DNA from 3 places in the Streptomyces sp. NPDC001832 genome. Region 1 is predicted to be linked to each of the others. Evidence: predicted binding sites of a transcription regulator. Region 1 holds the regulator's gene; each other region holds the start of a gene.

Region 1 (5,002 bases):
CTGGAAGGCGCCGCCGACCGGCCGCTCGGCTTCTATCTGCATGTGCCGTACTGCGCGACCCGCTGCGGCTACTGCGACTTCAACACATACACCGCGACCGAGCTGCGCGGCTCCGGCGGTGTGCTGGCCTCCCGGGACAACTACGCCGCCCACCTGATCGGCGAGGTCCGCCAGGCCCGCAAGGTCCTCGGCGACGACCCGCGGCCGGTCCGAACGGTCTTCGTCGGCGGCGGCACTCCCACGCTGCTTGCTGCCGGGGATCTTGTACGGATGCTGGCGGCGATCCGTGACGAGTTCGGGCTCGCCGATGACGCGGAGATCACGACGGAGGCGAATCCGGAGTCCGTCGGCCCGGCGTATCTGTCGGAGCTGCGGGAAGGCGGCTTCAACCGGATCTCGTTCGGGATGCAGAGTGCGCGGCAGCACGTGCTGAAGATCCTGGAGCGTACGCATACGCCGGGGCGGCCCGAGGCGTGTGTCGCGGAGGCGAGGGCCGCGGGGTTCGAGCACGTCAACCTCGACCTGATCTACGGCACTCCCGGGGAATCCGACGACGACTGGCGGGCCTCGCTGGACGCTGCGATCGGTGCGGGGCCGGACCATGTGTCCGCGTACGCGCTGATCGTCGAGGAGGGCACCCGGCTGGCCCGGCGGATCCGGCGCGGCGAGATCCCGATGACCGATGACGACGCCCATGCGGACCGGTACCTGATCGCGGACGAGGCGATGGCCGCGGCGGGCTTCTCCTGGTACGAGGTGTCGAACTGGGCCCGTACGCCCGAGGGCCGGTGCCTGCACAACGAGCTGTACTGGCGCGGCGCCGACTGGTGGGGCGCCGGTCCCGGGGCGCACAGCCATGTCGGCGGGGTGCGCTGGTGGAACGTGAAGCATCCGGGGGCGTACGCACAGGCGCTGGCCGAGGGGCGGTCGCCGGGGGCCGGGCGCGAGATCCTTTCCGCGGAGGACCGGCGGGTCGAGCGGATTCTGCTGGAGCTGCGGCTCGCGGACGGGTGTCCGTTGTCGCTGCTGGCACCGGCGGGGCTGGCCGCGGCGGGGCGGGCGGTGCAGGACGGACTGCTGGAGCCGGTGCCGTATGGGGAGGGGCGGGCGGTGCTTACGTTGCGGGGGCGGTTGTTGGCGGATGCGGTGGTGCGGGATCTGGTGGACTGAGAGAGGCTGTCGGGTGGCCTCCGACCGGAACGCGTGCGTGCCAGGGCGTGGCTGCCCGGTCAGAGGTAACCCGAAAGCCAGCGGGGCGGGGGGCCGACGGAGAGGCTACTGAGGCGGCGCTGTCACGAAGTCGATCAGGTGTTCCACGGAGCCCAGCAGCGCCGGTTCCAGATCCCGGTACGAGCGCACCGCGGACAGGATTCGCTGCCAGGCCGCGCCCGTGCTCTCCGGCCAGCCCAGCGCGCGGCACACGCCCGTCTTCCAGTCCTCGCCACGCGGGACCACCGGCCAGGCGGCGATGCTCACGGACGACGGCTTCACCGCCTCCCACACGTCGATGTACGGGTGGCCGACCACCAGCACGTTCGCGTCCGAGACCTGGGACGCGATCCGGGACTCCTTGGAGCCCGGGACCAAGTGGTCGACCAGGACGCCCAGCCTGGCGTCCGGGCCGGGGGAGAACTCGCGCACGATGGCCGGGAGGTCGTCGATGCCCTCCAGGTATTCGACGACCACGCCCTCGATCCGCAGGTCGTCGCCCCAGACCCGCTCGACCAGCTCCGCGTCGTGGCGGCCCTCCACGTAGATCCGGCCCGCCCGCGCGACCCGGGCGCGCGCCCCGGGGACCGCGACCGAACCCGAGGCTGTGCGCGTGGGGCGTACCGGGCCGGCCGCCGACGGGCGTACGAGTGTGACCACCCGGCCCTCCAGCAGGAAGCCGCGCGGCTCCATCGGAAACACCCGGTGCTTGCCGAAGCGGTCCTCCAGGGTCACCGTCGGACCCTGGGCCGTCTTCTCGCAGCGGATCACCGCACCGCAGAATCCGGTGGAGACCTCTTCCACGACCAGATCGGGCTCGGCGGGGACTTCGGGAACGGGGGTGGACTTCTTCCACGGCGGGGTCAGGTCCGGCTGGTAGCTGCGCATTGGATGACGATAGGAGGGCAACACATCACGACACGCCGGAGGGGGCACCACCGATGCCTTCAGGGTCATGGAGGACGGCCAGTTGGTCGCGCTGGTGCCTGACGAACGCCGCGTCCACCACCGCGCCGTGCCCCGGAACGTACACCGCGTCCTCGCCGCCCAGCGCCAGCAGCCGGTCCAGCGCGGCCGGCCAGCGGGACGGGACGGCGTCCCGTCCCGCCTGCGGTTCGCCGGACTCCTCGACCAGGTCGCCGCAGAGCACCACCGCTGGGGAGCCGGGGACGAGCACCGCCAGATCGTGGCTGCTGTGGGCGGGGCCCACATTCACCAGCACCACCTGACGGCCGCCGCCCAGATCGAGCGTGCACTCGCCGCACACCTCGTGGTGCGGCGCCACCAGCGCATCAACAGCCTCGGCCGCATCGTGTTCGGACACTCCGTGGCGCACCGCGGAGGCGCGCAGATCGTCCGCCCCGAGCTTCAGCAGCCCGGCCATGCCGACCGCTCCGTACACCTGGGTGCCACAGAACGCGGCAGTGCCCAGTACATGGTCGAAATGGGGGTGGCTGAGTGCGATATGCGTCACCCTCCGGCCGAGCAGGGCCTGCGCCTGGGCCCGTACTTCCGCGCCTTCGCGAAGTGTTGATCCGGTGTCGTAGAGCAGCACTCCATCCGCTCCGGCCACCAGCGCGACTGTCGCATCCCATCCGGGAAGGCGGCGTCGGCCCACTCCGTGACCGAGTCGCTCCCAGCCGAACTCTTCCCAAGAGGCGTTCATACCGCGACGCTATCGGCAACGACCTGCGCAGTCCCGCGGTAACCCTTGCTAGGCCCCCACTCGACCGCCGTACACTGGGCGGGAGATTGCTGGCACTCGCGAGGACAGAGTGCCAGGGGGGTTCCTGGGAATGAAGCAGGAACGGCCCGAGAACCACCGAGGAAACACAGCTGGAGGTGTGCGCGATGCTCAGCGAACGCAGACTCGAAGTGCTGCGCGCCATCGTCCAGGACTATGTCGGCACGGAGGAGCCCGTGGGCTCCAAGGCGCTCACCGAGCGGCACAAGCTGGGGGTCTCCCCGGCCACTGTCCGCAACGACATGGCGGTGCTGGAGGACGAGGGCTTCATCGCCCAGCCCCACACCAGTGCGGGACGCATCCCGACGGACAAGGGCTACCGGCTCTTCGTCGACAAGCTTGCGGGCGTCAAGCCCCTCTCGTCGCCGGAACGTCGTGCCATTCATAATTTCCTCGACGGCGCGGTCGACCTCGACGATGTCGTGGGCCGCACCGTACGGCTGCTCGCGCAGCTGACCCGGCAGGTCGCCATCGTGCAGTACCCCTCGCTGACCCGGTCGACGGTTCGGCATGTGGAGCTGCTGTCACTGGCAGCCGCCCGGCTGATGCTCGTGCTGATCACGGACACCGGCCGGGTTGAGCAGCGCATGATCGACTGCCCCGCTCCGTTCGGTGAGACATCTCTCGCCGATCTGCGGGCCCGGCTCAACAGCCGGGTCGTCGGACGCCGTTTCACGGATGTTCCGCAGCTGGTGCAGGATCTGCCGGAATCCTTCGAGAGCGAGGACCGGGGAACCGTGTCCACCGTGCTCTCCACCCTGCTCGAAACCCTCGTCGAGGAGACGGAGGAGCGGCTGATGATCGGCGGCACCTCCAACCTCACCCGCTTCGGGCACGACTTCCCTGTGATGATCCGGCCGGTGCTGGAGGCACTGGAGGAACAGGTCGTGCTGCTGAAGCTGCTCGGCGAGGCCAAGGACTCAGGCATGACCGTACGGATCGGGCACGAGAACGCCCACGAGGGGCTCAACTCCACATCCGTCGTCGCGGTCGGCTACGGTTCGGGCGACGAGGCAGTCGCCAAACTCGGCGTGGTCGGACCGACCCGCATGGACTACCCCGGAACGATGGGAGCGGTACGCGCAGTGGCACGTTACGTCGGACAGATCCTGGCGGAGTCGTAAGTGGCCACGGACTACTACGCCGTACTCGGCGTGCGCCGCGACGCATCTCAGGACGAGATCAAGAAGGCATTCCGGCGGCTCGCTCGCGAGCTGCATCCGGATGTGAACCCCGATCCGAAGACCCAGGAGCGGTTCAAGGAGATCAACGCCGCCTACGAGGTGCTGTCGGACCCGCAGAAGAAGCAGGTCTACGACCTCGGCGGCGACCCGCTGTCCGCCTCGGGCGGCGGCGGCGCGGGCGGATTCGGGCAGGGTGGCTTCGGCAACTTCTCCGACATCATGGACGCGTTCTTCGGTACGTCGTCGCAGCGCGGACCCCGCTCGCGCACCCGGCGCGGCCAGGACGCGATGATCCGGCTGGAGATCGACCTCGCCGAGGCCGCGTTCGGCACCACCAAGGACATCCAGGTCGACACGGCCGTCGTCTGTACGACCTGCAGCGGCGAGGGCGCCGCACCCGGCACCTCCGCCCAGACCTGTGACATGTGCCGCGGCCGCGGCGAGGTCTCCCAGGTCACCCGGTCCTTCCTGGGCCAGGTCATGACCTCGCGGCCCTGCCCGCAGTGCCAGGGCTTCGGTACGGTCGTGCCGAGCCCGTGCCAGGAGTGCGCCGGTGACGGCCGCATCCGGTCGAGGCGCACGCTCACCGTGAAGATCCCCGCCGGTGTCGACAACGGCACCCGCATCCAGCTCGCGGGCGAGGGCGAGGTCGGCCCCGGCGGCGGCCCGGCCGGCGATCTGTACGTGGAGATTCATGAGCTGCCGCACTCGGTGTTCCAGCGCCGCGGTGACGATCTGCACTGCACGGTCACCATCCCCATGACGGCGGGCGCGCTCGGCACCAAGGTGCCGCTGGAGACGCTCGACGGCCTGGAGGAGGTCGACATCCGGCCCGGCACCCAGTCCGGCCAGTCGGTCCCGCTGC
Region 2 (5,002 bases), on a different contig from region 1:
CCTCGTCGCCGGCCTTGCCGAGGTTGCCCTCGAGAACCTTGACGGCGTGGACCAGGGAAGAGCCACCACCGGAGACGATGCCCTCCTCGACCGCGGCGCGGGTCGCGGAGATGGCGTCCTCCAGACGGTGCTTCTTCTCCTTGAGCTCCACCTCGGTGGCGGCACCGACACGGATCACGCACACGCCGCCGGCCAGCTTCGCGAGGCGCTCCTGGAGCTTCTCGCGGTCCCAGTCGGAGTCCGTGGCTTCGATCTCGGCCTTGATCTGGTTGACCCGGCCCTTGACGTCGCCGGGCTCGCCGCCGCCGTCCACGATCGTCGTGTCGTCCTTGGTGACGGTGACGCGGCGGGCGGTGCCCAGCACGTCCAGACCGGCCTGGTCGAGCTTGAGGCCGACCTCCTCGGCGATGACGGTCGCACCGGTGAGGGTGGCGATGTCGCCGAGCATGGCCTTGCGGCGGTCACCGAAGCCCGGGGCCTTCACCGCGACGGCGTTGAAGGTGCCACGGATCTTGTTGACGACGAGGGTCGACAGCGCCTCGCCCTCGACGTCCTCGGCGATGATCAGCAGCGGCTTGGAGCCACCGGCCTGGATGACCTTCTCCAGGAGCGGGAGCAGCTCCTGGATCGAGCCGATCTTGCCCTGGTGGATCAGGATGTACGGGTCGTCGAGGACGGCCTCCATACGCTCCTGGTCGGTCACCATGTACGGGGACAGGTAGCCCTTGTCGAAGGCCATGCCCTCGGTGAAGTCGAGGTCCAGACCGAAGGTGTTGGACTCCTCGACGGTGATGACACCGTCCTTGCCGACCTTGTCCATCGCGTCCGCGATGAGCTCGCCGACCTGCGGGTCCTGCGCGGAGAGCGCGGCCACGGCGGCGATGTCGGTCTTGTCCTCGATCGGGCGGGCGGTCGCGAGGAGCTCCTCGGACACGGCCTTGACCGCGGCGTCGATGCCCTTCTTCAGGGCGGCCGGGGAAGCACCCGCGGCAACGTTGCGCAGACCCTCGCGGACGAGTGCCTGGGCCAGCACGGTGGCGGTGGTCGTACCGTCACCCGCCACGTCGTTGGTCTTGGTCGCCACCTCCTTCACCAGCTGGGCACCGAGGTTCTCGTACGGGTCGTCGATCTCGACCTCGCGCGCGATGGTGACACCGTCGTTGGTGATGGTGGGAGCACCGAACTTCTTGTCGATGACGACGTTGCGGCCCTTGGGGCCGATCGTCACCTTGACCGTGTCGGCAAGCTTGTTGACGCCGCGCTCAAGGGCGCGACGGGCGTCCTCGTCGAACTTCAGAATCTTCGCCATGGCAGCTGAGCATTCCTCTCAAACGAACTGCGCCCCGGACCGCCCGGCTGGTTATTCGCAGGGGGCCAGGGGCGCAGAACAGAAGCAAACGTGGGTGAATTACTTCTCGACGATCGCGAGAACGTCGCGAGCCGAGAGGACGAGGTACTCCTCGCCGTTGTACTTCACCTCGGTGCCGCCGTACTTGCTGTACAGCACGACGTCGCCGGTGTTGACGTCGAGCGGAAGGCGCTCGCCGTTCTCGAAGCGACCCGGGCCCACGGCCAGGACGACGCCCTCCTGGGGCTTCTCCTTGGCGGTGTCCGGAATGACCAGGCCGGAGGCCGTGGTCTGCTCGGCGTCGAGCGGCTGGACCACAATGCGGTCCTCGAGCGGCTTGATCGCAACCTTGGAGCTGGCGGTCGACACGATCCGGTCTCCCCCTTCGGAGATCTCACGGGGTTAAGAGTCTTGGTGTGGCGACCAGGTGGATCCGTCGTCGCGGGTGCCGGACCTGCCAGTCGCACAGTACTGCTGGCACTCTCCAGTGGTGAGTGCCAGCACCGAGACTATGACCGGGATTAGCACTCGGTCAAGCGGAGTGCCAATTCAGTCAGTCGTGGCGTCATGCCGGCCCCGCCCGCGCACGGTGCGACGGGGCGCCGGCCGCATGCCACAGCCCAGGCAGCGCAACGGTCCGGACAACACAGGGACAACGAAGGGACTCACCGCGCCGTTCCGTACGACCGTGGGTTCATGCTCGAACCTCCGTACCAGCCGTCGAACCCGCTCCCGCATCGCCCCGCGGCGAGCAGCCGGTGCACCCTTCTCATACGTAGTCCTCCAGCCGGGCCACGGCGTACCCCTTGTCCGTGATGGTCTTCATGACCGCCCGTACCAGGTCGGCCATGCTGCCGCCCCAGTCCTTCCGGCCCCGGAGGTGCGTGACGATGATGTCGCCGGGGTGCAGATCCTGGTCCTCCTCGCGGTACTCCATGCGGTCCGGGAACGCCTCCGCGTTCCAGAGCGGCACGGCCTTGATGCCGCAGGCCTTCGCGATGCGGAGCGTGTCCGAGTCGTATGTGCCGTACGGCGGGCGGAAGAGGGTGGGGCGCTGCCCGTACTGCTTCTCGATGATGGCCTGCTGGTCGCAGATCTCGCTCCGCTGCTCGCTGTACGAGAGCCGGGGCAGGTGGGGATGGCTGAGCGTGTGGTTGTTGAGGCCGACGCCCAGCCGCTGCATCTCCAGGAAGTACCCGTAGCTGTCGCGCACCAGGTAGTCGCTGAGGAAGGCGCTGTACGGGATGTCCAGCTCGTCCATCATCTGCAGCAGTTCGGGGTCCTTCTCGGCACCGTCGTCCATCGTCAGGAAAACGATCCGGTCCTTGGTCGGGACGGTGGTGAAGACCGGCGGCAGCGAGTCGTCGCCGCCGTTGACCTTGAACCCCTCGCGGGTGGTGATGTGCGGCTTCACGGCAGGCGGCGGGGGTGCGATCAGGGGTGGACTGTCCAGCCCCCACTTCTTGGCGAGGGCCGCCCGTACAGCCGGGCTGAACCTCGCGTTCTCACGGGGCCCGGCGGGTGCGCCGCCCTGGCCGGCCCACTGTCCGGGGCCACCCGCGAGTCCGGCGGCGGGTCGGGCCCGGTGCTCGTCGCCGTCACCGCTCCGGCCGTCGGCCCCGAAGACGCAGCCGGAGCAGACCGCGGCGACCAGGAGTGCGGCCAGGACCGCGCAGGCCGGCCGATGCCTGCCGGGGCCCCGCCCGCACCCCGGTTCGGGCACACCCGGGCTACTCCTTTTCATGTTAATTTTTCCTTTTGTCGCACTAGCTGCATGGCGTCGCATCCTGCCAGCACGTGGTCCGGCGCCCCGGCCCGACACCGCCACCGGGCCCGCCGGTCAACCCGGCTGGCTCACAATGGGACGGGTGAACGCTCTCCCCCCGAACGGCCCGTCCACCGCCGACGGCCGGTCCGACGCTCCCGCCCCGTCCGGCGCAGGCGACCCCCTCGCCGCTTTCATGGCCCTGCGCACCCCCGAGGGCGCGGCGCTCCTGGACGGGCTGCGGTCGTACGACCCCGCCCAGGAGCTCGCCACCGCCACCCGGCTGCGCCGCACCCACCCGGCCTCGCTGGTCTCGGCGGCGCTGGGGCAGGCGCGGCTGCGGCAGCGGGCGGTAGCGAAATTCGGTGCCGAGGACGCGTACCGGATGTTCTTCACGCCGAACGGCGTCGAGCAGGCGACGCGCACGTCGGTGGCCACCCATCGCGCACAGCGATTCGTGGAGGCGGGCGGCGTGCGGAGCGTCGCCGACCTCTGCTGCGGAATCGGCGGCGACGCGATCGCGCTCGCACGGTCGGGCATCCGTGTCCTCGCGGTGGACCGCGACCCGCTGACCGCCGAGGTGGCCCGCGCCAACGCCGCCGCGCTCGGCCTGGACGGTCTGATCGAGGTGCGCTGCGCCGATGTCACCGAGATCGACACCTCGCCGTACGACGCGGTCTTCGTCGACCCGGCCCGGCGCGGCGGCAGGGGCAGGATCTTCGACCCCGAGGCGTACTCACCGCCGCTCTCCTGGGCAACCGGCGCCGCGCTCAAGGCCCCCCGCGCCGCGCTGAAGATCGCCCCCGGCATCCCGCACGAGGCGATCCCGGCGCAGGCGGAGGCCGAGTGGATCTCGGACGGCGGCGATGTGAAGGAGGCGGTGCTCTGGTTCGGCGAGGGCTTCGCGGCCGGTTCCTACCGCGCCACCGTGCTTCCGGCCCGCGCCACCCTGTGGTCCGGCGCCCCGCTGCCCGCCCCGCCCGTCGGCCCGGTCGGCCGCTTTCTGTACGAGCCGGACGGCGCCGTCATCCGCGCCCATCTGGTCGCCGACATCGTGGCGCGGTGCGACGGCCGACTGATCGACGAGACCATCGCGTACGTCACGAGCGACCAGCCCTACGACTCCCCGTACACCACCGGGTACGAGATCACCGACCGGCTGCCGTTCAACATGAAGAAGCTCAAGGCGCTGCTGCGGGAGCGGAAGGTCGGCGTCCTGACGGTGAAGAAGCGCGGCTCGGCCGTCGAACCGGAGGAGCTGCGCCGCCGGATGAAGCTTCAGGGGCCGAACGCCGCGACGGTCTTCCTGACCCGGGTGGCCGGAGCCCCGACGATGCTGATCGGCCGCCCGGTGACCGGCCCCGTCTGACCGGCGGCGCCGACGGCCGTCGGGCCTGGTCCGCACCGCGCTGCGCGACCAGGTCCGGGTTCAGCGGCGCGCGCCGCCCCCAACGGAGCACAGCGGCTCGGGAGCGGTCGCCCCGATCAGGGTCCGCAGCACCCAACGGCGGTGGGCGAACGCCTTGGTGATGCCGATCAGTCCGACGATCCAGCCGGTCATCCCCAGTCCCATGACCAGGGCAACCAGACCGTAGGTCTCCCGGCCCACCTCGGCGGTCGCCGGGACGGCAATGCACGCGTACAGCCCAAGTGCGCACAGCGCGAAGGACGTCAGCAGCCAGAGGAGGCTGACGCCCGGCATCCGCAACCGCGCGTCGCGCGCCGGATCGCGGCCCAACTCGCCCCAGGCGGCGAGCAGTCGGCGAATATCGCGGTCGCGGCGCAGACCGATGACGACGAGGACGATCGCGGGCACCATGCAGCAGACGCCCATGGCGGCGAGGATCACGCCGAGCAAGGCACTGAAGACGTCGTACGTCTCCTCCAGC
Region 3 (5,002 bases), on a different contig from region 1:
GAAGCCGCCCCACCACATCTGAGCCCCGCTCCGTGGTGGTCCGACGACGCTGCTGCCGGTCCTTCTGCCGTACGTCCCGCACCCAATTCGCGGCGTTGGTCGGGAGACGTGACAGCTCATCAGTGCGAATCAGCACAGGGTCACCGCCAGCCTGGCCGAGATACCCGCACCGGCCAGCGAGGCGGCCGTGCCCCGGGGGACGGCCAGCACGATCAGCGCACCGTTCTCCGTGAGCCCTTCGGCCGTGGCCTCCGGTACATCTGCCACCCGTGCGCCCTTCGCCAGCACACGGGCATCGGATCCGGTCCCCTCCGCGGCGATCACATCGACGCGGTCCCCCGGCCGTAACAGCCGCACCGTCCCCGCATCCGCGATCCGGACCGGCGCGGACACCAACGGAACTGGCCGCCGCGCCCGCTCCGGCGCTGCCCCGGCCGTGCTCCCTGCCCCTGACGCGTGCGCCGTATCGCCGCCCGCACCGCCCCCACCCAGCCCCGTCGTGGCCAGCACGGCAGCCGTCAGGGCAAGCCCGGCGGCCAGAGCGCGGCGCTGCCGCCACAAAGCCCGGCGCAGCCGGTGCCCACTGCCTCCGCGCACCCGCAACGGCTCGAACGTGGGCACACCACTGGGCGGGGGAGCCGGCGCCGGAGGCCCCGGAGCCGTCGGACATACCTCCCCGGCAACCGGAGTGAAACGTTCAGAGGACACAGACGGGAGCGACGGGAACATGGCCAACACCACCTGCCGTGAGGAGTTTCGGACGAACACCCCTCACGATCCACCGTCCATGAGTTTCCTGCCGAAGCCTGTGGACGGCCCCAGTGTTGTGGATAACCCCGTCACCCATCTACGCCGCAACCGTCACGCACCACGCCGCAACCGCCACCCACGGCGCTAAGGAAGCTCGATCCCCGTCTCGAGCCCGTCCAGCGCATGCGAGCAGGTGCAGTCGCGGTCCGCCTCCGCAGGCAGCGAGGCCACCACGTCGAAGAGCACCGCACGCAGCCGGTCCACATTGGCCGCGAACACCTTCAGCACCTCCCCGTGCGAGACCCCCTCCCCGGCCTCCGCGCCCGCGTCGAGGTCTGTCACCAGCGTCATCGTCGTGTAGCAGAGGCCCAGCTCACGGGCGAGGACCGCCTCCGGGTGCCCGGTCATCCCGACCACCGACCAGCCCATCGCCGCATGCCAGCGCGATTCCGCCCGGGTCGAGAAGCGCGGCCCCTCGACGACCACCAGCGTCCCGCCGTCCACCGGCTCCCAGTTCTTCGCGCGAGCCGCCGCCAGCGCGGCCCTGCGCCCATCGGGGCAGTACGGATCGGCGAAGCCCAGATGCAGGACGTTCGGCTCCGCGCCATCGGCCCGGGTCTCCCCGTCGTAGTACGTCTGTGGCCGGGCCTTGGTGCGGTCCACCAGTTGGTCGGGCACGAGCAGGGTGCCCGGCCCGTACTCCGGACGCAGGCCGCCCACCGCGCACGGGCCGAGCACCTGACGTACGCCGACGGAGCGCAGCGCCCACAGGTTGGCCCGGTAGTTGATGCGGTGCGGCGGCAGATGGTGGCCGCGTCCGTGGCGGGGCAGGAAGGCGACTCGGCGACCGCCGACTTCGCCGAGGAACAGGGAGTCGCTCGGCCGTCCGTACGGGGTGTCCACACGCACCTCCGTGACGTCCTCCAGGAAGGAGTACAAGCCCGAGCCGCCGATGACACCGATCTCTGCGTTTGCCATGCGATCACACTAACGGCGTGGGAAAACGCCGAGGACCCCGACGAACGGATCGGCGGGGTCCTCGGGGAAGTGCGGTTTCGGCTCAGGCAGCCGACGTACCACTCGCCGAGGTCGACGAGGTCGACGAAGAAGACGCGGCGGACGAGGAGGCGGCGGACGACTTCGTGTCCGACCCCGCCGACGACGACGAATCGGACGAAGCGGAACCGGACGCCTTCGCCGAGGACGACGCCGGCGTGCTGCTCGACGAGGAGCCACGGCTGTCGTTCCGGTAGAAACCGGAGCCCTTGAAGACAATGCCGACCGCCGAGAACACCTTCTTCAGGCGTCCTTCGCAGCTCGGGCACACGGTCAGGGCGTCATCGGTGAACTTCTGCACCGCCTCAAGGCCCTCGCCACATTCGGTGCACTGGTACTGATAGGTCGGCACTTGTCTTCCTCCTGGCACTCTCACTCGATGAGTGCTAACAGTCGTCCATGGTAGCTGCTGCGGGCCGCTGTTTGCAGTTATGTCTGTCACCTGCCCAGAGAGGGCAGCGGTCAGGGCTTGGCCGTCATCATTGGGGGCCGCTGGCCTGAGAGGCTGTCGGGTGGCCTCCGAGGCGAAAAGCTGCCACATCATGTGGCGGAGAAGTCACACTGACGTATTCCGCTGACGCTTCGACGCTTCGACGCTGACTGATGCGAGCGTATGAATCATCACTCTGTGGCCGCGACAGGATCGAGGTCGCGGTGGACCGCGCCGCGTGCGGCCGTGATGGTCGCGCGGGCCGGTGTCAGTCTCGAACGCAGTGCCACCAGGGTGACCAGCGCCAGCGCGGTCCCCACCAGCGGTACCACGAAACCGGTGCTCGCGCCGTGGGCGTCGGCGAGCCGCCCGGCGACCGTCACCGCGGCTGCCTGGCCGAGGGCGACCGAGCCGGTCAGCCAGGTGAACGCCTCGGTCCGGGCAGACCCCGGCACCAGCGCCTCGACCAGTGTGTAGCCGCTGATCAGGGCCGGGGCGATGGAGAGCCCGACCAGCAGTCCGAGGCCGGCCAGCAGGGGCACGGAGTGCACTGCCCACAGCCCGGACGCGGTCAGGGTCAGCGCCGCGTACCCGACGATCAGACGCCGCCGGGGGCCGCTCTTCCAGGCGATGGCGCCGCAGGCGATCCCGGCCAGCATGTTGCCGGCTGCGAAGACCCCGTACAGCAGACCGTTTGCCCCGGGCCGGCCGATCTCCTCGGTGAAGGCGGTCAGTGAGACCTGCATGCCGCCGAAGACCGCGCCTATTCCCAGGAAGGCCACCGCGAGCACCCGTACACCCGGTACGGACAGGGCGGACGCATGCCGCTGGGAGGTGCCGGACGCGGTGCTGCGCACCGCGGGCTGGGTGCGGCGCTGAGCGGCGAAGAGCAGTCCGCCGACCAGGGTCAGCCCAGCCTCCGTGATCAGACCGGCCGCCGGGTGCACTCCCGTGCACAGTGCGGTGGCGAGCACCGGGCCTATGACGAAGGTGAACTCGTCCGTCACCGATTCGAAGGCCGCCGCGGTGGACATCAGCGGCGAGGCATTGCGGCCCGGTGCAGCGCCCAGTACGGCTGCCCAGCGGGCCCGTACCATCGGCCCGATCTGCGGAACGGACGCACCGGTCGGCACGGCCGCCGCGAACAGGGCCCACAGGGGCGCGTCCGCCAGCGCCAGCGCCGTCAGCACAGATACGGATGCCGCGTGCACCAGGACACCGGGCAGCAGCACGGCGCGCTGGCCGAAACGGTCGGCGAGTTTGCCGGTCTGTGGTGCGAACAGCGCCATGGAGACACCGGTCACGGCGGCGACGGAGCCTGCGCTGCCGTACGAGCCGGTGGTGTGCTGAACCAGTAGCACGATGCCGATCGTCAGCATCGCGAAGGGCTGCCGTGCGGCGAAGCCCGCCAGGAGAAACGTCCACGCACCAGGGGTGCGCAGCAACTGCCCGTAACCGGGGCGGTCGGAGACCGTGGACGCCACGGTCCATGCCTTTCTGCCGCCTGGTGGCAGAGCTCCCGCAGGTCCGGGCCGACGCAGGTGGTGCGGGCTCGTGCGGGTGCTGCCGAGAGCTGTCCTCTTCGCGCGGAACTGCGGTAGATGCCGGGCGCTCAGCAGAGGCGGAGGACGCCACGACCGCCATACGGTCGCGCCAGCTCTGCATCAGGCAGAGTTGGTCGTTCAGGTTGGTCGATCGGGTTGGTCGATCTGGTTGACCGGCCCCACTGCAGGCGCCGATCAAGTTTCCTGCATGATACAGGCGGACGCCCTTGCACACCTCTGATTGTGTGCAAGGGCGTCCGCCCTTAGACAGCCTTCAGCGGCGCCCTTTCCGCCCGTCGGCCTTCCCCATCTTCTTCGCGGCCTTCAGCGCGTGCGCCACCTCATGTGCCACATGAGGCCCGGCGAGGCTCTCGCCACCGCTGCCACTCGTCCCCAGCCAGCCCGCGAGCTTGCCGCCCTCGCCGACCGCGTGCAGCCGCTCCTCCGTCGCGTCGCGCACCTGGTCGGTGGTGACCACCAGCAGTTCGTCGCCGCGCCGCAGCGCGGTCGACGGCGCCGGTACGAAGCTCTTCTCGTCCCGTACGACCAGGGTGACCGCGGCCCCGGCGGGCAGCCGCAGTTCCCCGACCTCCACGCCGTGCATCTTCGACTTCCCAGGGATCGCCACCGACAGCAGATGGCCGCGCAGCCGCTCCAGCGGCGCTGACTCGATGCCCAGGTCGGCGGCCTCGGCCGGATCGTGGGCGATCTTCAGGGCCTTCGCCATCCAGGGCAAGGTCGGTCCCTGGATGAGGGTGTACACGACGACGAGCACGAAGACGATGTTGAAGACCCGGGTGGAGCCCTCGATTCCGGACACCATCGGAATGGTCGCCAGGATGATGGGTACGGCGCCGCGCAGCCCCGCCCAGGACATGAACACCTTCTCCTGCCAGGGCAGCTTGAACGGCGCCAGCGAGATGAAGACCTCCAGCGGACGTGCCACCACGGTCAGTACCAGTCCGACGATGACCGCGGGCCAGAAGTCGTCGTACAGATCGTGCGGGGTGACCAGGAGCCCGAGCAGCACGAACATGCCGATCTGGGCCAGCCAGCCGAGTCCGTCGGCGAAGCCGCGGGTGGCGGGCCAGTGCGGCAGTTTGGCGTTGCCGAGGATCATCGCGGCCAGATAGACGGCGAGGAAGCCACTGCCGTGGGCCAGGGCACCGACCGCGTACGCGGACACCGCGATCGCCATCACGGCGATCGGATACAGCCCGGA

What was found. The regulator HrcA, encoded in region 1, represses chaperone genes, less so after heat shock. The targets are predictions, from matches to a motif close to TTNGCACTCNGNNNNNCNGAGTGCNAA.
Region 2: groES (co-chaperone GroES) is a predicted target of HrcA. The motif match lies at 1,870-1,896, and genes of this name have one in related genera.
Region 3: ABT115_RS20065 (FmdB family zinc ribbon protein) is a predicted target of HrcA. The motif match lies at 2,170-2,196, and genes of this name have one in related genera.

What each region holds. Positions count from the first base shown of each region.
Region 1 covers NZ_JBEOYU010000048.1:8,662-13,663, forward strand. Annotated here, with positions in the region: gene hemW (radical SAM family heme chaperone HemW) at 1-1,170, shown strand, start outside; gene ABT115_RS26685 (DUF3097 domain-containing protein) at 1,276-2,097, opposite strand; gene ABT115_RS26690 (MBL fold metallo-hydrolase) at 2,123-2,875, opposite strand; gene hrcA (heat-inducible transcriptional repressor HrcA) at 3,061-4,077, shown strand; gene dnaJ (molecular chaperone DnaJ) at 4,078-5,002, shown strand, end outside.
Region 2 covers NZ_JBEOYU010000008.1:68,179-73,180, forward strand. Annotated here, with positions in the region: gene groL (chaperonin GroEL) at 1-1,309, opposite strand, end outside; gene groES (co-chaperone GroES) at 1,409-1,717, opposite strand; gene ABT115_RS09310 (polysaccharide deacetylase family protein) at 2,118-3,092, opposite strand; gene ABT115_RS09315 (THUMP-like domain-containing protein) at 3,208-4,482, shown strand; gene ABT115_RS09320 (hypothetical protein) at 4,543-5,002, opposite strand, start outside.
Region 3 covers NZ_JBEOYU010000025.1:48,833-53,834, forward strand. Annotated here, with positions in the region: gene ABT115_RS20050 (hypothetical protein) at 1-22, shown strand, start outside; gene ABT115_RS20055 (hypothetical protein) at 130-729, opposite strand; gene ABT115_RS20060 (S-methyl-5'-thioadenosine phosphorylase) at 895-1,728, opposite strand; gene ABT115_RS20065 (FmdB family zinc ribbon protein) at 1,811-2,158, opposite strand; gene ABT115_RS20070 (MFS transporter) at 2,428-3,720, opposite strand; gene ABT115_RS20075 (potassium/proton antiporter) at 4,055-5,002, opposite strand, start outside.